Regions from separate parts of the Streptomyces sp. NPDC048659 genome, predicted to be linked through region 1. Evidence: riboswitches for the same ligand, from Rfam matches in the RefSeq annotation. Region 1 holds a riboswitch; each other region holds the start of a gene.

Region 1 (7,747 bases):
ACATGTCGCCGAGGAGCTCGGAGGCGGCTCCGGCGAGGCCGAAGGAGAGAACGGCGCCGACGGCCGGGTCGATGGCCGCGCGGACCACGGTGTCGACCCCGCGCGGGGCCATCGCCTGGACGACCGGCTGGAGCTCCTCGGGCTTGCCGAGCGCCTCGGTGAGCTCGGCGTACGCGGTGCGGAGCTGCTCCTCGGTGGCCAGGTCGAGCCGGACTCCGCCGAGGTCCGGGCGGTGGCGCAGGTGCGGGGCCGTGGTCTTGAGGGCGACGGGGAAACCGAGCCTGGCGGCTGCGCGGACGGCCTCGTCCGGGGTGGGCGCGGCAAAGGTGGGCGGGACCTGGATCCCGTACCGCCCGAGAAGCTCCCTGGTCCCCTCGGCGTCGAGCGTCACCCCGCGCGGGTCGCCGCCGTCGGTGGCGAGCGCCCGCGCGATGAGGCCGGCCGCCCCGCTCTCGTCGATGCCGTCGAACTCGGGCACCCGCCCGGGCTCGGCCGCCGCCTGCCGCCGCCACTGCGCGTACCGCACGGCCTCGGCGAGCGCCCGTACGGCCCGCTCGGCGGCGGGGTAGGCGGGGATGGGACGGACGACGGGCACGCCGGGGGGCGGGGTCTCCGGATCGGACGCGGAGGGATGCCCGGCTGCGGGCGCAGAAGCGGGAGCGGGAGCGGGAGCAGTAGCAGGGGCAGGAACGGAAGGAGCGGGAGCTGGAGCGAGCCGGGAGGGAGTGGACCTGCCGGCCTCGCCGGTACGCCCGGCCCCGCCCGTACGCTCGCCCGCCGCCGGGCGGGTGCGGGTCGCCGCGGCGAGGGCGTCCGCGAGGGTGCCCATCTCGACGTGGACGACGACGACCGGCTTGGCCGTGCCCCGCGCGTCCTCGACGGCGGAGCGGAGGGCGGCGGCCAGGACCTCGCCGTCGCCGGACTCGGTCGCCCCGTTCTCCCCGACCCAGGGGATCGCGGTGACGACCACGGCGTCGCAGGCGTCGTCCGCGAGGGCGGCGGCGAGCGCGGTGCGGAAGTCGGCGGGGGTGGCCCCGGTGGTCAGGTCGAGGGGGCGCAGCGGGCGCAGGCCCTCGGTGAGGCAGGCGTCGTAGGTGAGCAGCCCCAGCGACTCGGAGTTGCCGAGGATGGCGACGCGGGGGCCGGCCGGGAGGGGCTGGTCCGCGAGGAGGAGGCCCGCGTCGACGAGCTCGGTGACGGTGTCCACGCGGATGACGCCGGCCTGCCGCAGCAGGGCGGAGACCGTGGCGTGCGGGATGCGGGTGACGGGGACCCGGTGGCCGGGCGGGGCGCTGCCGCTGTGCCGGGCGCCCTTGACGACGACGACCGGCTTGACGGCGGCGGTGCGGCGGGCGAGCCGGGTGAACTTCCGGGGGTTTCCGATCGACTCCAGGTAGAGGAGGACGACGTCGGTCGCGGGGTCGTCGTACCAGTGCTGGAGGAGGTCGTTGCCGGAGACGTCCGCCCGGTTCCCGGCGGAGATGAAGGAGGAGAGCCCGGCGCCGCGCCGGTGCAGTCCGGCGAGCAGGGCGATGCCGATGGCGCCGGACTGGGTGAACAGCCCGACGCGCCCGGCGGCCGGCATCTGGGGGGCCAGCGAGGCGTTCAGCCGGACGGACTCGGCCGTATTGATGATCCCGAAGGCGTTGGGCCCGATGATCCGCATCCCGTACGAGCGGGCCTGCCGCACCAGCGCGCGCTGGCGCTCGCGGCCCTCGGGCCCGCTCTCCGCGTAGCCGGCCGAGAGCACGACCAGGCCCCGCACGCCGTGCTCCCCGCAGGCGGCGACGACCTCGGGGACGCGCTCCGCGGGCACGGCCACGACGGCGAGGTCGACGTCCTCGCCGATGTCGGCGACGCCCCGGAAGGCGGGGACGCCCTCCAACTCGTGCGGCCCGTCCCCCAGGGCGCTGTTCACGGCGTGGACCCGGCCGGTGTAACCGGCGTCCAGGAGGTTGCGCAGCACGGCCCTGCCGACCCCTCCGGGGGTGCGGCCCACGCCGATGACGGCGACGGAGCCGGGGGTGAGGAGCCGCTGCACGGAGCGGGCCTCGGCGCGCTGCTCGCGGGCGCGCTGGACGGCGAGCGAGCGGTCGGTGGGCTCCAGGTCGAGGTGGAGGCGGACGGAGCCGTCCTCGAAGCTGCGCTTCTGGGTGTAGCCGGCGTCCGTGAACACCTTGATCATCTTGGTGTTCGCGGGCAGCACCTCGGCGACGAACCGGCGGATGCCCCGCTCCCGCGCGACCGCCGCGATGTGTTCGAGGAGCGCGGAGGCGACGCCCCGCCCCTGGTGGGCGTCCTGGACGAGGAAGGCGACCTCGGCCTCGTCGGCGGGGGCGGAGGCGGGGCGCCCCAGGGGGTTGATCCGGTCGTAGCGCACGGTGGCGATGAAGTCCCCGCCGACCGTGGCGGCGAGTCCCACGCGGTCCACGAAGTCGTGGTGGGTGAAGCGGTGCACGTCCTTGGCGGAGAGCCGGGGGTAGGGCGCGAAGAAGCGGTAGTACTTCGATTCGTCCGAGACCTGCTCGTAGAAGCTGACCAGCCGCTCGGCGTCGTCGGCGGTGATCGGGCGGATGCGCGCGGTGCCGCCGTCACGGAGGACCACGTCGGCTTCCCAGTGGTCGGGGTACGCGTGCTCCGGCTGTTCGGACTGTTCCGACGCGCTCTGCATGGGGCAAGACTACGACCGGGGTCCGACAGCGGCACCGGTCGCGCGGTGGGTGCCCGCCGTGCAAGGTAGGGAGGGCCTAAAGGCCGCCGACATCGGGCCGAAGGTCGGCACGAGCATCTCGCCTCCCGTGAGAGACTGGTCTAGACAACCGCTGAAAGTTGAAGGGCAACCACCATGGCTGAGCGCCGCGTCAACGTCGGCTGGGCCGAGGGCCTGCACGCCCGCCCCGCCTCCATCTTCGTCCGTGCCGCCACGGCCGCCGGCGTCCCCGTGACGATCGCCAAGGCTGACGGCAACCCGGTCAACGCCGCGTCCATGCTCGCGGTGCTCGGCCTGGGTGCCCAGGGCGGCGAGGAGATCGTGCTCGCTTCGGACGCCGAAGGCGCCGAGGCCGCGCTCGACCGCCTCGCGAAGCTGGTCGCCGAGGGTCTCGAGGAGCTTCCCGAGACCGTCTGATCCGTCTCCTCCCCGACGACGGATCACCAAGGGCCGTACTCGCCGGAATTCCGGCCGGTACGGTCCTTTCCGCTTCCCTGGAGTATTTTCCCACGGGCATTCCGCAGGCATTACGCAAGTCACCCTATTCGGCGGCACGAATTAGAGCGACCGCCGGAAATCCACTCCCCCTTGTATACGGCGCCCGCGTTAATTCCGCGGCCCCGCCGTGTTGACGACGTGTTGCGAAACCCTCACACGGGGGCGCTCCGGCCGCCGCGGCCGGTGCAGCGGAAGGGCGCGCTCCACGTGCAGCGCGGTCAGCGCGCGGGCCCTTTCCGCGTCCCCGCGCGCGACGGCGTCGACGATCGCCCCGTGCTCGGCCCACGCCTCCACGGGCCGGGTGGCCGGCTCGACCGCGTACATCCAGGCGATCTTGTGGCGCAGCTGGGTGAGGAGCGCGGTGAGCGGCGGGCTGCCGGACGCCTGGGCGAGCGTCTCGTGGAACCAGGAGCCGAGCGCGCGCAGGTCCTCCCCCTGGCCGCGCCTGGCCCGCTCCTGCCCCAGCCTGACCAGCCCGCGCAGCACCTTGAGGTGCGCGTCCGAGCGGCGCTGGGCGGCCCTGGCGGCTCCCAGCGGCTCCAGCAGGGTCCGTACGTCGAGCAGGTCCGCCGCCTCCTGGTCGGTGGGCTCGGCGACATGCGCGCCCGCGTGCCGCCGGGTGACCACGAAGCCCTCGGACTCCAGCGTGCGCAGCGCCTCGCGGACCGGGACGCGGGAGACCCCGTAGCGGCGCGCGAGCTGCTCCTCCGTCAGGCGGGCACCTCGCGCGAAGACGCCGGAGACGATGTCGTCCCGGATCGCCGTGCATACCGAGCGCGCGGGAACACGCATGTCCGACCTCCGTATGTGATCCGCTATTCGATCCGCTTCGAGCCTCTTCGATCCGCCCCTGCGACTCTATTGCAGGACGCCGGAATTTCCGATGCCACCCGATAATACGGAAACAAAAAAGAAGCCCCGGCTCGTTCGAGCCGGGACTTCTTCACAGAACGCACACGTCAGACGTGGACCCCGCGGGCACGCAGGTAGGAGACCGGGTTGACGTCCGATCCGTACTCGGCGCTCGTACGGGCCTCGAAGTGGAGGTGCGGGCCGGTCGAGTTGCCGGAGGACCCGGAGACGCCGATCTGGTCGCCGGGGGTGACCGTCTGGCCGACGGCGACGCCGATGGAGGCGAGGTGGCCGTACTGGGTGAACGTGCCGTCGTTCATCCGGATGACGATGTTGTTGCCGTACGCGCCGCCCCAGCCGGCCTCGACGACGGTGCCGGAGCCGACGGAGACGACCTTGCTGCCATAGGCGGCGTGGAAGTCGATGCCGGAGTGGCTGCCGGAGGACCAGAGCGAGCCGCCGGTCTTGTAGCCGGTGCTCACGTACGTGCCGGCGACGGGGAGCTGGAAGGAGTTCAGGCGCTTGCGCTCGGCCTCGCGGGCGGCGCGGGCCTCGGCCGCGCGGGCCTCCTTGGCGCGGGCCTCGGCCTTGCGCTTGGCCTCGGCGGCGGCCTTGACCCGGGCGGCGGCCTCGACGGCCTCCTTCTCCTGGGCATCGGCCTGGGCGTCGACGCGCTCGGCGATGGACTCGGCGGTGATCACCTGGGTGAGGCCGGTGTCCTCCGGAGAGGCGGGCTCCGCGTCGGCGGCGAACACCGGGGAGGCCAGGGTGCCGATGACGCCGGTCGTCGCGAGGGTCGCCACACCGGCGATGCCCACGGAGCGGCGCGCCATGCGGCTCGGACCACGATGCTTCCCGGTGGCACGGGTGAACGCCATGTAGTGGCTGATCCTTTCCTTCCCTCTCGCCTACCGGGTTAGCTGACGGGTTCGGAGCAGGAAGGTCTCCTACGGGCCCCTCCGCTCACCGAGCGAAGGCGTCCGATTCACCCCAGGGACTGCGATGGGTCCCCGGCTCCCCAGGCTCGCGCCTTACGGGGACTCGGCGATGACTGTCCGTTGCCGCGAATGCGGCGTCGTACAACGGCCGGACAGCCGGATCGACGCTAGGCCGATCTTCGGTCAATCGCCAAACAGACACGCTCTTTTGTAAGACATGCCACAGGGCAGAAGATCACACGCACGACAATACGGACAAAAAGGAGAACCCCGACGAACCAGGTCGTCGGGGTCTCCTCGTCCGCGTGACAGCGGCTCAATCAGCCGGTCACGACCGTCACTTCGCCGATGCCCAGGGCGCGCACCGGCTCCTCGATCTGCGCCGCGTCGCCGACGAGCACGGTCACGAGCCGGTCCACCGGGAAGGCGTTGACCACGGCCGCGGTCGCCTCCACCGTGCCGGTCTCGGCCAGCCGCGCGTACAACTGCGCCTGGTAGTCGTCCGCGAGGTGCTGCTCGACCTGGTCGGCGAGGGTGCCCGCGACGGAGGCGGCCGTCTCGTACTTGAGCGGGGCCACCCCCACCAGGTTCTGCACGGCCACGTCGCGCTCGGCGTCCGTCAGGCCCTCGGCGGCGAGGGTGCGCAGCACCTTCCACAGGTCGTCAAGTGCCGGGCCCGTGTTGGGGGTGTCCACCGAGCCGCTGATGGCGAGCAGCGAGACCCCGTGCCCCGCGTCGTCGGAGCGCAGCACCTGGCCGAAGGCGCGCACGCCGTACGTGTAGCCCTTCTCCTCGCGCAGGACGCGGTCCAGGCGCGAGGTGAGGGTGCCGCCGAGGCAGTACGTGCCGAGCACCTGGGCCGGCCACACGCGGTCGTGGCGGTCGGGGCCGACGCGGCCGAGGAGCAGCTGCGTCTGGACGGCGCCGGGGCGGTCCACGATGACGACCCGGCCGGTGTCGTCGGCCGTGACGGCCGGCATGGGGCGCCGGGTGCCGGCGTCGCCCGTCCAGGCGCCCAGCGTCTCCGCGAGCACCTTGTCGACGTCCACGTCCGTGAGGTCGCCGACGATGACGGCGGTGGCCGTGGCGGGCCGCACATGCGCGTCGAAGAAGGCGCGGACGGCGGTGGCGTCGATCGCCGCGACGGTCTCCTCGGTGCCCTGGCGCGGCCGGGACACGCGCGCGGAGGCCGGGAACAGCTCCTTGGAGAGCTGCTTGGCCGCGCGGCGGGCCGGGTTGGCCGACTCGTGCGGGATCTCGTCGAGCCGGTTGTTCACCAGCCGCTCGATCTCGGTCTCCAGGAACGCCGGGGAGATCAGCGCCTCCGAGAGCAGGCCGAGCGCCTTGGGCAGCCGGGAGACCGGGACCTCCAGGGAGACCCGTACGCCCGGGTGGTCGGCCGCCGCGTCCAGGGTGGCGCCGCAGCGCTCCAGCTCGGCGGCGAACTCCTCGGCGGTGTGCTGGTCGGTGCCCTCGGACAGGGCGCGGGCCATGATCGTGGCCACGCCGTCCAGGCCCTCGGGCTCGGCGTCCAGGGGGGCGTCGAGGGAGATCTCGACGGCCACCACCTGCTGGCCGGGGCGGTGGCACCGCAGCACCGTCAGCCCGTTGTCCAGGGCGCCGCGCTCCGGGGCCGGGAAGGCCCAGGGCTTGGCCTGGCCCGGCTGGGGCTGGGGGTGGAACGTCATGTTCGTCAAAGACGCGGCCGTGTCGGTCACTGGTCCGCTCCCTCTTCCTCGTCGCTCTCGCTGTCGCCGTCGGCGCCCACCGGCTCGTAGACCAGCGCCGCGCGGTTGTCCGGGCGCAGCGTGGCCTTGGCGACCTCCTGCACCTCCTCGGCGCTGATGTCGAGGACCCGGTGCACCGCGGTCAGGGCGAGCTGGGGGTCACCGAACAGCACCGCGTACCGGCACAGTTCGTCGGCGCGGCCGGCGACCGTGCCCAGCCGGTCCAGCCACTCGCGCTCCAACTGGGCCTGCGCGCGCTCCATCTCCTCGGGTGTCGGGCCCTCGGCGGCGAAGCGGGCCAGCTCGTCGTCGACGGCCGACTCGATCTGGGGCACCTCGACGCCGCCGGACGCCTTCACGTCCAGCCAGCCGAGCGAGGGCGCGCCGGCCAGCCGCAGCAGGCCGAAGCCGGCGGCGACGGCGGTGCGGTCGCGGCGGACCAGCCGGTTGTGCAGGCGGGAGGACTCGCCGCCGCCGAGGATCGTCAGCGCCAGGTCGGCGGCGTCGCACGCGCGGGTGCCGTCGTGCGGCAGCCGGTAGGCGGCCATCAGCGCGCGGGCCGGGACCTCCTCCTCGAGGACCTCGCGCAGCTGCTCGCCGATGACCTCGGGGAGCTCGCCGGAGCGCGGCGCGGGCTTGCCGTCGTGGCCGGGGATCGAGCCGAAGTACTTCTCGACCCAGGCGAGCGTCTGCTCCGGGTCGATGTCGCCGACGACCGAGAGGACCGCGTTGTTCGGCGCGTAGTACGTGCGGAAGAAGTTCCGCGCGTCCTCCAGGGTGGCCGCGTCCAGGTCGGCCATGGAGCCGATGGGCGTGTGGTGGTACGGGTGGCCCTCGGGGTAGGCGAGGGCGGTGAGGCGCTCGAAGGCGGTGCCGTACGGCACGTTGTCGTAGCGCTGGCGGCGCTCGTTCTTGACGACGTCGCGCTGGTTCTCCATCGACTCGTCGTCGAGGGCGGCCAGCAGCGAGCCCATGCGGTCGGCCTCCAGCCAGAGCGCGAGCTCCAGCTGGTGGGCCGGCAT
Region 2 (7,747 bases), on a different contig from region 1:
GTCGCCGCGCTCCCGCGCGAGCGGCGCCTCTTCCTGTTCGTGAACGTGTCGGCCCTGCACCAGCCCAACTGGTTCCACACGCCGGGCGCGACCCGGGAGGCGGGCGACTCCCGGGAGACCCACGCCGCCGCCCTGGAGTACGTGGACCGGCACATCGGGCGCCTGTTCGCGGCGATGAGCAGCCGCCGCGACTGCTTCGCGATCGTCTGCTCGGACCACGGGACCGCGTACGGAGACGACGGGTTCACGGGGCACCGCCTCGGCCATGAGAGCGTATGGAATGTGCCGTATGCACATTTCATCCTGCCTGGCCCGGACAGCATGGAGACCACCGCATGACCCGCACGACCCCGACCGCCACCGCGACGCCGACCCAGGCCCCGGCCCCGGCCCCGGCCCCGGCCCCGGCCCCGGCCCCTAGCGTCGCCCCGACGCCCCGCCCGTACCGCAGCTACGTCTACGCGTACCCACACAAGACCGCGTACCGCCCGCTGCCCGAGCGGCCCCCGCTCGCCGCGCTCTGGGCGGACGAGCCGAAGGACGCGCTCTCCCTCTACGCGCACATACCGTTCTGCGAGGTCCGCTGCGGCTTCTGCAACCTCTTCACCCGGATCGGCGCCCCGGACGAGCTGACCACCCGCTATCTCGACGCGCTGGAGCGGCAGGCGGTGGCGGTGCGCGAGGCGCTGGGGGACGCGGCGCCGGTGCGGTTCGCCACCGCCGCGTTCGGCGGGGGCACGCCGACCTATCTGACCGCCGCCGAGCTGGCGCGGCTGTGCGACATCGCCGAGCTGCGGATGGGGGCGGACCTGCGGGCCGTGCCCCTGTCGGTGGAGACCTCCCCGGGCACGGCGACCGCCGACCGGCTCGCGGTCCTCGCCGAGCGGGGCGCCACCCGCCTGAGCATCGGCGTGCAGAGCTTCGTCGAGCGGGAGGCGCGGGCGGCGGTGCGCCCGCAGCGCCGCTCCGACGTCGAGGCGGCCCTCGGGCGCATCCGGGACACCGGCGTCCCGATCCTCAACATCGACCTGATCTACGGCATCGACGGCCAGACCGAGGAGACCTGGCGCCAGTCCCTCGACGCGGCGCTCGCCTGGCGGCCCGAGGAGCTCTACCTCTACCCGCTGTACGTCCGCCCGCTCACCGGTCTGGGCCGGCTGGGCCCGGGTCAGGACGCGGACCTGGAGTGGGACGCGCAGCGGCTGCGGCTCTACCGGTACGGCCGGGATCATCTGCTGGCGCAGGGCTACGAGCAGGTGTCGATGCGCATGTTCCGGCGCGCGGACGCGCCCGCCCTCGGCCCCGAGGACCACGCCTGCCAGACGGACGGCATGATCGGCCTGGGCTGCGGCGCCCGCTCGTACACCTCGCGGCTGCACTACTCCTTCGACTACGCGGTGGGCACCCGCGAGATCCGCTCGATCATCGACGCGTACACGGAGGCGCCGGACTTCTCGCGCGCCGAGGTGGGCCGCCGCACCGACCCGGACGAGGCCCGCCGCCGCCATCTGCTCCAGTCGCTGCTCCAGGCCCGGGGCATGGAGACCGCCGACTACGCGGCCCGCTTCGGCGGCGCGCCCGAGGCCGACTTCCCGGCCGAGCTGGCCCGCTTCGAGGCCCGGGGCTGGCTGGACGCGGACGCCCCGGCCGGGCTGCTCCGGCTCTCCCCCGAGGGCCTGGCGTACTCGGACGGGCTGGGCCCCGAGCTGTTCTCCCCGGCGGTGCGGGCGGCGATGGCCGCGTACGAGGCGAAGTAGCGGAGCCCGGAATGGATCTGACCCTGCTCTACCGGGGCCCGCTGGCCTCCTGCGACTACGACTGCCCGTACTGCCCCTTCGCCAAGCGCCGGGACAGCCGCGAGGCGCTGACGGCGGACCGGGCGGCGCTGGAGCGCTTCACCGGCTGGGCGGCGGAGCGGACGGAGGACCGGCTGCGGATCCTGTTCACGCCCTGGGGCGAGGGCCTGACGCGGTCGTGGTACCGGCGGGCGCTGGTCGGGCTGTCCCGGCTGCCGCACGTGGAGCGGGTCGCGATCCAGACCAATCTGAGCTGCCGCACGGAGTGGCTGGCCGAGGCCGACCCGGACACGGTGGCCCTGTGGTGCACCTACCACCCGGGCCAGACCCCGTACGAGCGGTTCCTCGGCAAGTGCCGGGCGCTCGCCGAGCGGGGGATCCGGTTCAGCGTCGGGATCGTCGGCCTGCCGGAGCACCTGGGCGCCGCGCGGCGGCTGCGGGCCGAGCTGCCGCCCGAGGTCTATCTGTGGGTGAACGCGGCGGACGGCCACACCTACACCGACGAGGAGGCCGGGGACTGGACGGTCCTCGACCCCCTCTTCCCTTACAGCAGGCGGCCGCACCGGTCGGCCGGGCTGCCCTGCCGCACCGGCGAGTCGGTCGTCTCGGTCGACGGCGACGGGACGGTGCGGCGCTGCCACTTCGTCAAGGCCGAGCTGGGCAACCTGTACGACGGCTCGTACCGGGCCGCGCTGCGCCCCCGCCCCTGCCCGCTCGGCGTCTGCGACTGCCACATCGGCTACGTCCACCTGGAGACGCTGCCGCTGTACGACGTGTTCGCCGGCGGGGTCCTGGAGCGGATCCCGGCCGGCCCGCCCTGGGCGCGGATCCCGGCCGGCCCGCCGGGGGTGCCTACAGGGGCATGAGGTCGGGGCGCTTGGCCTCGACGTGGTCGCCGGAGCTCTCGCCGCGCAGCCTGCGCCCGATCCACGGGACCAGGTACTCCTTGGCCCAGTGGATGTCGTCCTTGCGGACCTCCAGGGTGCCGCGCGGCGGCTGCGGCGGCCACGCCTGGTCCGGGTCGGCCGGCACCGGCAGGCCGAGGACCTGGGCGGCGCGCAGCGCGACCCGGGTGTGCCCCTCCGCCGACAGGTGGAGCCGGTCGTCGTCCCAGGCGCGCCGGTCCTGGACCGACCGCAGCGACCACAGGTCGAGCACCGGGCAGTCGTAGCGGTCCGCGATGGCCCGCACGTGCGCGGTGTAGGTGGCGATCTTCCCGCGCAGGTGCTTGAGGACCGGCACGTCGCGGGTGTCGAAGCCGGTCGTCACCATCACGGTGCCGACGGCGGAGGTCAGGTCCGCGACGGCGCGCTCGAAGCGCTCGGCGACGTCGTCGGGGTCGGTGCCGGGGCGGATGATGTCGTTGCCGCCGGCGCAGAAGGTCACCAGGTCGGGGGCGAGTTCCTTCGCCCTCGGGACCTGCTCCGCGACGATCTGGTCCAGAAGGCGCCCCCGCACCGCCAGGTTGGCGTAGCGGAAGGCGTCGTTCTCCGGCAGCTGGTCCGCGAGCAGGACCGCGAACCGGTCCGCCCAGCCGACGTACGTCCCGTCGGGGCCGGGGTCGCCGACGCCCTCCGTGAAGCTGTCACCGATCGCCGCGTACGACCCGAATGCGTTCTTGTCTGGTGTTCTCGAATCGTCTGCCACGGGAGCACATCTTTCCTTCACCGATGTGACCTACGCGACCGTAAGGAGGGGTTGACGGCGGGTGACATATGCCACCGATAAAGATTCTCCCAAGTCGGAATAGCCCGGAGGCCCGGCACGTGGGTGCCGGGCCTCCGGGTGGAATCCGTGGTGCGGGGCGGGTCAGACGCCGACGCCGTGCCGGCGCAGGACGGCCAGCGGGTCGATGTCGGAGCCGTACTCCGGCCCGGTGCGGATCTCGAAGTGCAGGTGCGGGCCGGTGACGTTGCCGGTCGCGCCGGAGAGGCCGATCTGCTGGCCGCCGCTGACGGTCTGGCCGGCGGAGACGGACAGCGAGGAGAGGTGGCCGTACTGGGAGAAGGTGCCGTCGGCGTGCTGGATGACGACCTGGTTGCCGTAGGCGCCGCCCCAGCCGGCGGAGTAGACGGTGCCGGGGCCGACCGCGCGGACGGTGGTGCCGGTGGAGGCGATGAAGTCGACACCGGTGTGGTAGCCGGAGGACCACATGGAGCCGGAGGCGCGGTACGGGGTGGAGACGCCGCCGCCCGCGATGGGGGTGACCCAGCCGGAGGAGGAGGTCTGGCCCGTCCCGGACGACGAAGAGGAAGACGACGAGGACGAGGACGACGACGAGGCGGCCGACGTGGCGGGGCGCTCGGTGCCGCGCGTGGCGCGGGTGTCCTCGCCGCCGCTCTTCGTGGTGCGCTCGGGGGCCGCCTTCGGCGCGGGCGCCGCCTTGGCGGTGGTCTTCGCGGGGTTCTTGGCGCCGAGGGTGAGCTTCATGCCGGGGAGGATCAGCGAGGGGTCCTCGCCGACGACCTGGCTGTTGTCGCGGTAGAGCTTCTGCCAGCCGCCGGCCAGCCGGTGCTCGGCGGCGATCTTCGACAGGTAGTCGCCGCGGACGACGGTGTACGCCTTCGGCGCGGCCGCGGCGGGCGCGGCGGCCGGGGCCTGGGCGGGGGTCTTGGCGGCGACGGCGACGGCGACGGCCTGCGGGGCCTTCGCGGCCGGGGCGGCCTGCTCGGCGGCGTGGGCGCCGGTCGCTCCGATCAGCGGCAGGGCGACGACGGCGCCGCCGGTGCCGGCGGCGACGAACCCGCGGGTGATCGGATTGGCCTTGGGACGGCGGTGCTTACCCTTCGCGGGCATGGCGGATTCCTCTCCGTCGCCTGCGAGGTGAGCTGTCGGGTTCGGACTGGAGCTGTCCGGCCGCGCTGTCGCGTGGCTTCACCCCGAGCCGTCCTTGAGGGGCCGGCGTACTACCTGGGTCCCCCGCTCCTGCCTGGTACGGGTGATGGGGATTCCGGTCGGCGGCAGGATTGGGCGGTCCGTCCGGATTGAGCGCGACGCTAGACGAGGCGGCGGGGCCCTAACAAGCCGCGCTTTTCAGGAATGTGCGTACGGACAGCTTTTACGGCCGGAATCGCGGTCACCCTCCGTGGATGACGGTCCCTCGATTTCCCTTTCCACAAGGGAATTCGGAAAGGTTGCCCCGCCACGGTCCGTCACGTGTATGACGCTGCTCACGCACCGGAGACCATCTCCCCCGCTATCAGGGCGCGTTATGCCTTAAGTCCTAATTCGGACAGATCGCGCATTCCCGTCAGAGGGGGTGCGGTCCGGGTCTCTCACCTGGATGATTGCCTCAGGAACCGATCTCACGACCAGGAGCTTCCGTGACCCACGCGACGACCGAGCCCGAGCTGACCGGCGTACGTAACTTCCGCGACCTCGGCGGGCTGCCGACGGTGGACGGCCGGAGCGTGCGCGCCGGGCGCCTCTTCCGCAGCGGTCACCTGGCGCACGCCACGGCGGAGGACGCGGAGTTCCTCGCCGCCCTCGGGCTGCACACCGTCTTCGACTTCCGCAACGAGGCCGACCGGCGGATGGAGGGCGCGGACGTCGAGCTGCCGGGCGTGCGGAACGTGAACATACCGCTCAACGACCCGGCCGACGGCAAGGAGTTCTGGAAGCTGGTGCAGACCGGCGACCTGACGCAGCTCGCCGGGATCCTGGGCGACGGCAAGGCGGCGGCCCGGATGTCCGAGTCGTACCAGAAGATGATCGTGGAGCGGACGGCGGAGCACAGCCGGATCCTGCACGACATGGCCGAGGAGAGCGTCCCGGCCCTGATGCACTGTGCCGCCGGCAAGGACCGGGCCGGGCTGTCGATCGCGATCACGCTGCTCGCCCTGGGCGTGGAGCGCGAGGCGATCGAGGCGGACTACGTGAAGTCGAACGAGCCGCACCGCCGCTACAAGGTGCGGCGCGAGTCCGAGGCCGCGGACGCGATGTCCCCGGAGGTGATGGAGCTGCTGAGCCCCCTCTTCGACGCGCGCGTCGAGTACCTGCGGGCCGCCTTCGCGACCATCGAGGAGACCTGGGGCTCGGTGGAGAACTACCTGTCCGAGGGGCTGCGGCTGGCCCCGGAGACCCGGGACCGGCTGCGCGAGCGGCTGCTCGCCGAGGCGTAGCCCCCGCTCGCCCGCCCCTCGCCTACTGCTTGCCGCCCATCGCGAACAGCAGGTAGAGGAAGCCGGCGAAGAGGTGACCGGCGATGAGGTAGGCGAACAGGCGGAGCACCAGCCCCTTGGGGAACTTGCCGTTGCCCCGCTCCTCGCCGGTGTCCGGTACGGAGTGCGCAGGAAGCTCGGACATGTCGGTCCTTTCCACGGTCGGGTACACGCTCGGATACGGGGGGGTCAGCGGCGGTGCGGGGTGCCGTCGCCGAGGCACAGCTCGGCGACGGGACTCTGCATCAGGGTGTGGACGAAGAGCAGCTCGGCCCCGGCGCGGGTGGCGGCGCCGATCCGGTGCGGGACGAGCGAGTCGAAGTGCGCGCTGTCCCCGGGATCGAGGACGTGCACGGCGTCGCCGAGCGCGAGGCGCACCCGGCCCTCCAGGACGTGGATCCACTCCTCGCCGGGGTGGACCCGCACGATGTCGGCCCGGGTGGCGTAGGGCACGTGGACCCGCAGGCACTGGAGGGCGCGCCCGGCGCCGCCGGCCTGGCGGTAGACCCAGCCGTCGGCCTCGACCGGGTCGGAGCGTCCGGCGCGGACGACGGGGTCGTGTCCGGGCGGGGTCTCCCCCAGCAGCTCCGAGACCGTCGTACCGTAGATACGGGACAGGGCGAGCAGCATCGGCAGCGAGGGCTGCCGGTTCCCCGTCTCCAGGCGGGACAGGTGGGCGGGCGAGAGCCCGGCCCGCTGGGCCGCGGCCTCCAGGGTGAGCCCCCGGCGGCGGCGCAGGGCCCGCAGCTGCGGGGCGACGTCCGGCAGGAGGTCGGGGGCGGCGAGGTCCGGGGAGGCTTCCCCGGGGACGTGGTCCATGCGTCCATTGCGCCAGCTTCGTGCCTCTGAGGCAAGTTTCTTGCCCCAGAGGCAAAAACCGTCCGGGCCCTCCCCGGCCCCGTTCCGGTCAGCGCTGGGCGACCGCCTGCTTGACCAGCGTCTTCCCGAAGTCCCACAGCAGCCCGCCGCCGCCGTGGGCGTCGTCCATGACCGCCGTGAAGGCGGTCACGAACCGGTCCACGTCGGCCTCGTCGATCACCAGCGGCGGAATCAGCTTGATCACCTCCAGGTGGTCCCCGGAGACCTGGGTGAGGATCCGGTGGCGCTGGAGCAGCGGGACCACGACCATCTGGGCGAAGAGTCCCTTGCGGGCCGCCTGGAGCATGGTCCAGCGGCTGCGCAGGCCCAGCGAGGAGGGCCGGCCGAACTCGATGCCGATCATCAGCCCGCGGCCCCGGATCTCCTTCAGCAGCTCGTAGCGCGGGACCAGCTCGCGCAGCCGGGAGGCGAGCAGGTCGCCGGTCCGCCGCACGTGGGCGACGGTGCCCTCGCTCTCCATGACCGAGAGGACGGCGAGCCCGGCGGCCATGGCCTGCGCGTTGGAGCCGAAGCTGGCCGAGTGGACCAGCACCCGGTCCATGGACGAGTAGACCTTCTTGAAGATCCAGTCCTTGCCGAGGGTGGCGCCGACCGGCACGTAGCCGCCGGAGAGCGCCTTGGCGACGCAGACCAGGTCCGGCTCGACACCCTCCTCGTGCTGGTAGGCGTAGAAGTCGCCGGTCCGGCCGAGGCCGGTCTGCACCTCGTCGGCGATCAGCAGCGCGCCGTGCCGGTGCAGCAGCTCCTGGGCGGCCCGCAGGAAGCCCGGCGGGGCCTCGTGCACGCCCTTGCCCTGAATCGGCTCCACCACGAAGGCGGCCACGTCGCCCTTGCGGAGCTCGCGCTCCAGGGCGTCGAGGTCGCCGAGCGCGATCGGCGTGTCGGGCAGCAGCGGGGCGAAGCCGTCCCGGA
Region 3 (7,747 bases), on a different contig from region 1:
CCGGATCAGGCCCGCTCGGCGCGCAGGCGCGCGAGGCGGTCCTCCAGCGCATCGTCGACCGGCGGTACGCGCAGGGCGCCCGCCTCGTCGAGCGGGAGGTCGCCGAGGAGCTCGGCATGTCCCGCGTACCCGTCCGCGAGGCCCTGCGCGCCCTCGTGGCCGAAGGGCTCCTCGAACTGCTCCCGCACAGCGGCGTACGCGTCCGGCGGCTGGAACGCGCAGACGTGGAGCACTTGTACGAGGTGTGGGAGCCGCTTGCCGTCCAGGCGTCGCGGCTCGCGGCCGGGGTCGCCGCGGCGAGCGACCCGGCGGGCCTGACGGCGCTGGAGGCGACGCTGCACCAGGCGGAGTCGGCGGCGGCCGAGCCCGAGGGCGCGCGCGAGGTCGCCGCGCACACGGCCTTCCACGAGGGGATCGTCGCCATGGCGGGCAACCCCCTGCTCGGCCGCGTGATGGAGCAGTTGAGCTGGCAGCTGCGGCTGCTGTTCGGCCTGCGCGAGGAGCCCGCGCACATGCGGGCCCAGCACGCGGAGATGTTCCGGCACATCGCGGCCGGGGACGCGGAGGCGGCGGGCGCCGCCACCCTCCTGCACGTACGGGACAGCAGGGCGGTCGCGCTGCGGTCCCTCTTCGGCGACAGCTGAAGGTATTTGTATACCAAGACTGGCGCCAAGCCCACCCTCTGCACCCCGATCACCAGACGATGCAGGGATTTCTCGCTCACCCTTGTTCGGCGCGCGCCGCTTGGTATACAAAAATCGGAAGCCGTTGGTCCCCTGCCCAGGAGTCCCCATGCAGCCGTCGTCCCCCGCCTCCGCTCCCACGCCCGCGCTGTCCCGCCGCACGATGCTCGCCGGTGCCGGGGCCGCCGCCCTGGCCGGCACCACGGCCGCCGTCGGCGCCGGAGCCACCCCCGCCGCCGCGGCTCCCGCGCCCGCCGGTGCCGCGGGGCACCGGGACCGTACGGTCGTCTTCCGCGACGTGCGGCCCTACGGCGCGGCGAAGGCGGTCGACCTGGTCGTCGTCGACGGGCGGGTGTCGGCCGGGCCCGCGCCGCGCGGAGCCAAGGTCGTGGACGGCGGCGGCCGGATCGCCCTGCCGTCGCTCGTGGACGCGCACATCCACCCGGACAAGACGACCTGGGGCGGCTCCTGGGTCTCCCGGCGGCCCGCCGACGGCATCGCCGACTACGTCGCCCAGGACGTGGAGCTGTTCCGCGCCCAGCGGCGGCCGGTCGCCGAGCGCGCGTACGGCCTGATGTCCCACGCCGTGGCGCGCGGCACCCGGGCGATGCGCGCCCACGCCGACGTGGCCCCGGCCTACGGCCTGGCCGGGGTCGAGGGGCTGGCCGAGGCGCGGAAGCGGCTGCGGCACGCGCTGGACGTGCAGATCGTGGCGTTCCCGCAGCACGGCGTCGTACGGACCCCGGGAACGGCGGCGCTCCTGGAGAAGGCGGCCCGGGCCGGGCTCGTGGACATGATCGGCGGCATCGACCCGATCGGCTTCGACAACGCCCTGGACGAACAGCTCGACCTCGTCTTCGGCATCGCCGACCGCCACGGCGTCGGCGTGGACATCCACCTGCACGACCAGGGCGAGCGGGGCATCCGGGCCATGCGTGGCATCATCGAGCGCACCCGCGCGCTCTCCCTCGCGGGCAAGGTCACGGTCAGCCACGTGTTCTGCCTGCCCGCCCTGTCCGACCGCGAGCTCGGCGCGATCGCGGCCGACCTGGGCGCCCAGGACATCGCCCTCACCACCGTCGCCCCGTCCGACTCGCTGGTGCTGCCGATCGCGCGGCTGCGCGAGCACGGCGTACGGGTCGGGCTCGGCTCCGACGGGGTCCGCGACTCCTGGAGCCCGTTCGGCAACGCGGACATGATGCACCGCGCGCACCTGCTGGGCTGGGTGACCGACGTCCGCCTCGACGAGGAGCTGGCGGACTGCTACGGCGTGGCCGCCGACGGCGGCGCCGACGTCATGGGCCTGCCCCACGCCGACCTGCGGCCCGGTTCGCCGGCCGACTTCGTCCTCGTACGGGGCGAGTGCCTGCCGCAGGTCGTGGTGGACATGCCGCGCCGGGACCTCGTCGTGCACGGCGGCGTCGTGGTGGCCCGCGACGGGGAGTTCCTGGCCTGACGGGGAGTCCCCCCCTCACGGCCTTCCCGTCAGCGCCTCACCGTCACGGCCTCCCCCTTACGGCCTCCCCCTTACGGCTTCCCCCCTTACGGCCTCCCCGTCAGGGCGTCGTAGCGGACCCCCGTCAGCTCCTCCGACGCGGTCCACAGGCGTTCGCCGGAGGCGTCGTCCAGCGTCCAGCGGGCCCGCCAGGACCGGACGGGCGCGCCGCGCCAGCCCAGCCTCGGGCCGATGAAGGCGTCGGGGCGCACACCGGGGGCGGTGGCCGCGTACAGGGTGGGCAGGGCGCCGGTGGCGGCGGGCTGCGCGATGACCCGGTTGCCCAGCTCCATCAGCCGCTCGGCGGCCTTGCGGCCTTCCTGGCGGGGCCCGGCGGTCTGGAGGTTGGTGGCGGCGTAGCCGGGGTGGGCGGCGGCGGCCACGACGCCGGACCCGGCGGCGTCGAGGCGGCGGGCCAGCTCGTGAATGAAGAGGAGGTTCGCCGTCTTGGAGCGCCCGTACGCGATCCAGCGGCGGTAGCCGCGTTCCGCGTTGAGGTCGTCGTGGTCCAGGTCCGCCAGGGCGTGGAAGCCGCTGGAGAGGCTGACGACCCGGGCGTCGGGGGTGCGCAGCAGCAGGGGCATGAGGAGCCCGGTGAGCGCGAAGTGGCCGAGGTGGTTCACCCCGAACTGGGTCTCGAAGCCGTCGGTGGTGCGGCCCTGCGGGAGGGCCATCACCCCGGCGTTGTTGATCAGCAGGTCGAGCCGGTCGGAGCGCTCCGCGAAGGCGGCCGCGAAGGCCCGTACGGAGGCGAGGTCGCCCAGGTCGAGCCGGGCGAACTCCGCCTCCGCGTGCGGGACTTCGGTGCGCAGCCGGTCGCGGGCCGCTTCGCCCCGGGCACTGCTGCGGCAGGCGAGCACGACGTGCGCGCCGGCGCGGGCCAGTTCGCGGGCGGTGACGTAGCCGATGCCGCTGTTGGCCCCGGTGACCACCGCGGTGCGGCCCCGCTGGTCGGGGATGTTCCTCGCGTTCCAGCCCGTCATACGAGCGCTCCTTCCGGCCGTGACGCCCCCATGATGCCCCGGCCGCCGCGAGGAGGGGGGGTCAGTAGGCGCCGAAGACGTTGTCGATCGAGCCGTAGCGGTCGGCGGCGTAGTTGCAGGCGGCGGTGATGTTGGCGACCGGGTCGTAGAGGTCGTAGGCGGTGCCGGGGACGTGGTAAGCCTGGAAGGTGGGCTCGATCACCTGGAGCAGGCCCTTGGAGGGGGTGCCGGCGGCGGCGTTGGAGTCCCAGTCGTTCAGGGCGAGCGGGTTGCCCGAGGACTCGCGCATGATGTTGCGGTAGATGCCGTCGTAGCTGCCCGGGATGCCGTTGCGGCCCATGATGTCGAGGGCCTCCCGGATCCAGCCGTCCAGGTCGTCCGTGTACGAGACGGCCGAGGTCGCCGCCGATGTCGCCGCCGCCGCCGAGGAGACCGACGTGGCGGACCGGGCGGACGGCGCCGCGGGGGTCTTCGCCGCCGCCTGGACCACCTCGGTGGAGACCGCGGGCGCGACCGCCGGGCGAGCGGTGGCCGCGGCTCCGCCGCCGGTGGCAGCGGTCGCGGCGCCGAGGGAGAGGCGCAGGCCGGGGTGGATGAGGCCGGGGTCGGCGCCGACGGCGGCGCGGTTGTCGCGGTAGAGCTGCTTCCAGCCGCCGCTCAGCTGGTGCTGGCGGGCGATCTTCGAGAGCGAGTCCCCCGCGACGACCGAGTAGGTGGCCTTCCCGCCCTGCTGAACCGTTGCGATCTTTCCGATCGCGACGACCTGTGCGGCCTGCGTGGTCTGCGTGGTCTGGACGGCCTGCACGGCCGGCGCCGTCCGGGCCGTCTGGGCTATCTGGGCTGTCTGGGCTGCCTGGGCCGTCAGCGCCGCCTGCGGGGTCGCGGCGGCGGCTCCGGTCGCCGCGGCGAGCGGCAGGACGAGTGCGGCGCCGCCGGTGATGCCGACGACGGCCAGGCCGCGGGCGAGCGGGGTGTTCTTGGGGCGGCGGTGCTTCCCGGGTCCACGCATGGCGAGAGTCCTCTCCTTCGCCTGCGAGGTGAGCTGTCGGGTTCGGGCAGGAGCTGCCCGGCCGCACGGCTGCGCGGCTTCACCCCGAGCCGCCCCGGACACGGGGCGGCGGCGAACCTTGGGTCCCCCGCTCCTGCCGTTCTCGGGTGGGTGAGTGTGGTGCCCGGGCGGCGGCAGGATTCGGCGTTCCACCCGGATGACGGGTGACCGTAGGCGAATCCGAAGAGCCGGAACAAGGGCCTGATTCGCAAAAGCAAGCAGATCTTTTAGGAGGCCGGACCGGGGTGATCACGGCCCGGTGATCCAACTCGCCAACTCTTCTCCGGGCGCCCGCCCCTGACACCGCGCCAGGGCGCGAGGAATTCGGCCCGCCGTGACTCAGATCACCGAGGAATACTTAAACGGATATGTCCGGATCCATTTAGTTTGGGGTGGTGAGGCGGGCGGCTTTGGTCCGCACGACGAGCGCGGGCGGACCACACGACTGGCGGTCCGCTTCCGCGGCGGGATGATGGAGAAGCCGGCTGCGGGGCGGAGGAGGGACACGGTCTGGATGAGCGCGGCGGACTTCCCTGCCGGCCCGGACCCGGCGGACGGCGATCTCGCCCCGGAGCCGGGCGGCCCGTTCGACGTGCTCGGCGTCGCCGCCGTCCTCCTCGACGAGGACGGCCGGATCGTCCTGTGGGGCCCCCGGGCGGAAGAGCTCTTCGGCCATCCCACGGCCGAGGCCCTGGGTCGCGACGCCGTCGCGCTGCTGGTGGCGGAGCGGCACCGGGAGCCGGTGCGGTCCCTGATCGCGCGCGTGGCCTCGGGCGGCGGGCCCCGGGCCGGGGTCTTCCCCGTACGGCACAGGGACGGGCGCACGGTCCCGGTCGAGTTCCGCGCCACGCGCCTCCAGGACGAGCGGGGCAGGCCGTACGTCCTCGGGCTCGCCGCGGACCGGGCCGCCGCCCGCCGGGCGGAGCGGGACCTGTCGCTGTCCTCGCTGCTGGTCGGCCACTCCCCCATCGGGCTCGCCGTGGTCGATCACGGCCTCCGTTTCGTCCTGGTCAATCCGGCGCTGGAGCGCATCGACGGCCGGCCCGCCGCCGCGCACCTGGGCCGGACCGTCACGGAGGCGGTCGACTCGCCGGACGCCGAGGCGCTGGCGGCGGCGCTCGGCGAGGTCCTGCGGACGGGCGAGCCCGTCCGCTCCCTCACCGTGCGGGGCGTGCGCGGGCCCGGTGGCGAGGAGCGGGTGTGGTCGGTCTCGCTCTACCGGCTGGAGACGCCGGAGCGCCGGGTCATGGGCGCAGCCGCCTCGGTCAGCGACATCACCGAGCAGCACGCCGCGGCCAGGACCGCGGCCCGGGCCCGGCGCCGCCTCGCGGTCATCGCGGACGCCTCGGAGCGGGTGGGCACCACCCTCGACCTGGACCTGACCGCGCACGAGCTGGCGGACCTCGTGGTGCCCGAGTTCGCCGACATCGCGGCCGTGGACGTCCTGGAGGACATCCTCACCCAGCCCGGACCCGCCCGGACCTCGGGCCCGGCCGTGTTCCGGGCCCTCGCGGTCACGGCCGCGTACCCCACCCCGGCGCAGGAGGCCGCCGACCCGGTGGGCGAGCCCGCCCGCTACGGCGCCGAGCGGCTGGTCACCCAGTGCGCCCGCACCGGCCGCCCGGTCCTCGTGCGGCACGTCACCGACGCCGACCTGCCGCGGATCGCCAGCGGAGAGGCCACCGCCGCGCTGCTGCGCCGCGCGGGCATCCACTCCTACCTCGCCGTCCCGCTGCGCGCCCGAGGCGTCGTGCTCGGCGTCCTGGACCTGAAGCGGGCCAGGAACTCGGTGCCCTTCGACGAGGACGACGTGCTGCTGGCCGGGGAGCTGGCCGCCCGCGCGGCCGTCGCCATCGACAACGCGCGCTGGTACCGGCACCAGAGCCAGGCCGCCCTGGCCCTCCAGCGGCACCTGCTGCCGCACGGCCCGCCCCGGCTCAACGGCCTCGACGTGGCCTACCGCTACCAGCCCGCGTCGGAGTCGGTCGAGGTCGGCGGCGACTGGTTCGACGCGATCCCGCTGCCCGACGGCAAGACGGCGCTCGTCGTCGGCGACGTCATGGGCAGCGGCATCAACGCGGCCGCGACCATGGGCCAGTTCCGTACCGCGGCCCGCACCCTCGCCTCGCTCGGCCTCGCGCCCGCCGTCGTCCTGGAGCACCTGGACCGCACCGCCGCCGAGCTGGACGAGGCGATGGCCACCTGCGTGTGCGCCGTGTACGACCCGTACAGCGGGAGCTGCCGCGTCGCGAACGCCGGACATCCGCCGCCCGTGCACGTCGCGGCGGGCCGGGCGCCCCGGCTGCTGGAGCTGTCGGAGGGCGCTCCGCTGGGCGTCGGCGGGGTGCCCTTCGAGACGCGGGAGTTCCCCTTCGGGACCGGCGACGACCTGGTCCTGTACACCGACGGCCTGGTCGAGACCCGCGACCAGGACATCGACGTACGGCTCGCCGCCCTCACCGACCTGCTGGACCGCGCCCCGCTGCCGCTGGAGCAGATCTGCGACCTGCTGCTCGGCGCGCTGCGCGGGGCCGACGACCACGACGACGTCGCGCTGCTGATCGCCCGCGCCAGGCCGCCGCACCCGAAGGAGGCACCGTGAGCGACCCGCTCCCGCCGGAGAACGCCCTGCCGCCGGTCGCCGAGGACGGCGCGGCCGTCCTGCTCGACGAGCGGGGCCGGATCGACGCCTGGACCGAGGAGGCCGGGGCCCTGCTCGGGCGGCCCGCCGCCGACGTCCTCGGGCAGCCGGCCCGCGCGCTGCTCGCGGACCCGGCGGCCTGGCCGGCGCTGGTCGCGGCGTACGGCCGGGGCGCCCGGCGCGGGGACGCGGTGCTGCGGACCGGCCGGGGCGAGGAACTCCCCGTGGTCTTCCAGGCGTTCGGCCTCGCGGGCGACAGCCGCCCGGCCGGCTTCCTGGTCCTCGCGACCCCGGCGGCGCGGGCGGTGCGGCGGCACCAGGACCGGGCGTTCGTCCGGGAGCTGTTCCTGCAGGACCGCGTGGGGTTCGCCGTCTTCGACGCGGGCCTGCGGCTGCTGCGCACCAACACCCACCTCCTCCCGTACACGGGCGTGCCGGAGGACCTGCGGGGGCGGCGGCTCGGCGAGTTCCTGTGGCCCGGGGACGCCGACTCGGTGGAGGGGAAGCTGCGCGAGGTGCTGCGCACGGGACGGCCCCTGATGGGGGTGGAGGAGTCCCTGCGCACCATCGACGACCCGAGCGGCGGGGTCGTCATCTCCATCTCGGCGTTCCGGCTCCAGTCCCCCGACGGGCGGGTGCTGGGGCTGACGGCGCTGTTCACCGACGTGACCGAACTGCGCCGCTCGACCGAGCGACTGGACCTGCTGCACCGGGCCACCGCCTCGGTCGGGCGCTCCCTGTCGGTCTCGGACACCGGGCGGGAGCTGGCCGCGGCGCTGGTGCCCGGCCTTGGCGACCTGGCGGTGGTGGAGCTCGCCGACGGGGTGGTGCACGGCGAGGAGCCGATGCCCGACCGGGACGGCCGCCTCCTGCTGCGCCGCACGGCGGTGGCGGGCC

What was found. A riboswitch is a leader RNA that binds a small molecule or an ion and turns the genes downstream of it on or off. The one in region 1 is predicted to bind cyclic di-AMP.
Positions count from the first base shown of each region.
Region 2: it holds a riboswitch for cyclic di-AMP, as region 1 does, so the genes downstream of both, AB0C99_RS14765 (LysM peptidoglycan-binding domain-containing M23 family metallopeptidase) here and AB0C99_RS25150 (M23 family metallopeptidase) in region 1, are expected to answer to the same signal.
Region 3: it holds a riboswitch for cyclic di-AMP, as region 1 does, so the genes downstream of both, AB0C99_RS29160 (LysM peptidoglycan-binding domain-containing protein) here and AB0C99_RS25150 (M23 family metallopeptidase) in region 1, are expected to answer to the same signal.

Region 1 is NZ_JBEZHM010000036.1:26,235-33,981, forward strand. It holds gene AB0C99_RS25135 (GNAT family N-acetyltransferase) at 1-2,671, opposite strand, end outside; gene AB0C99_RS25140 (HPr family phosphocarrier protein) at 2,846-3,127, shown strand; gene AB0C99_RS25145 (GntR family transcriptional regulator) at 3,317-4,000, opposite strand; gene AB0C99_RS25150 (M23 family metallopeptidase) at 4,168-4,938, opposite strand; cyclic di-AMP (ydaO/yuaA leader) riboswitch at 4,951-5,117, opposite strand; gene AB0C99_RS25155 (pitrilysin family protein) at 5,319-6,686, opposite strand; gene AB0C99_RS25160 (pitrilysin family protein) at 6,713-7,747, opposite strand, start outside.
Region 2 is NZ_JBEZHM010000016.1:2,045-9,791, forward strand. It holds gene AB0C99_RS14745 (STM4013/SEN3800 family hydrolase) at 1-339, shown strand, start outside; gene AB0C99_RS14750 (STM4012 family radical SAM protein) at 336-1,757, shown strand; gene AB0C99_RS14755 (STM4011 family radical SAM protein) at 1,769-2,662, shown strand; gene AB0C99_RS14760 (SGNH/GDSL hydrolase family protein) at 2,649-3,443, opposite strand; gene AB0C99_RS14765 (LysM peptidoglycan-binding domain-containing M23 family metallopeptidase) at 3,606-4,592, opposite strand; cyclic di-AMP (ydaO/yuaA leader) riboswitch at 4,597-4,747, opposite strand; gene AB0C99_RS14770 (tyrosine-protein phosphatase) at 5,120-5,917, shown strand; gene AB0C99_RS14775 (DUF6126 family protein) at 5,940-6,101, opposite strand; gene AB0C99_RS14780 (helix-turn-helix domain-containing protein) at 6,146-6,775, opposite strand; gene AB0C99_RS14785 (aspartate aminotransferase family protein) at 6,864-7,747, opposite strand, start outside.
Region 3 is NZ_JBEZHM010000047.1:22,899-30,645, reverse strand. It holds gene AB0C99_RS29175 (GntR family transcriptional regulator) at 1-644, shown strand, start outside; gene AB0C99_RS29170 (amidohydrolase family protein) at 793-2,139, shown strand; gene AB0C99_RS29165 (oxidoreductase) at 2,226-3,161, opposite strand; gene AB0C99_RS29160 (LysM peptidoglycan-binding domain-containing protein) at 3,223-4,170, opposite strand; cyclic di-AMP (ydaO/yuaA leader) riboswitch at 4,176-4,333, opposite strand; gene AB0C99_RS29155 (SpoIIE family protein phosphatase) at 4,724-6,811, shown strand; gene AB0C99_RS29150 (SpoIIE family protein phosphatase) at 6,808-7,747, shown strand, end outside.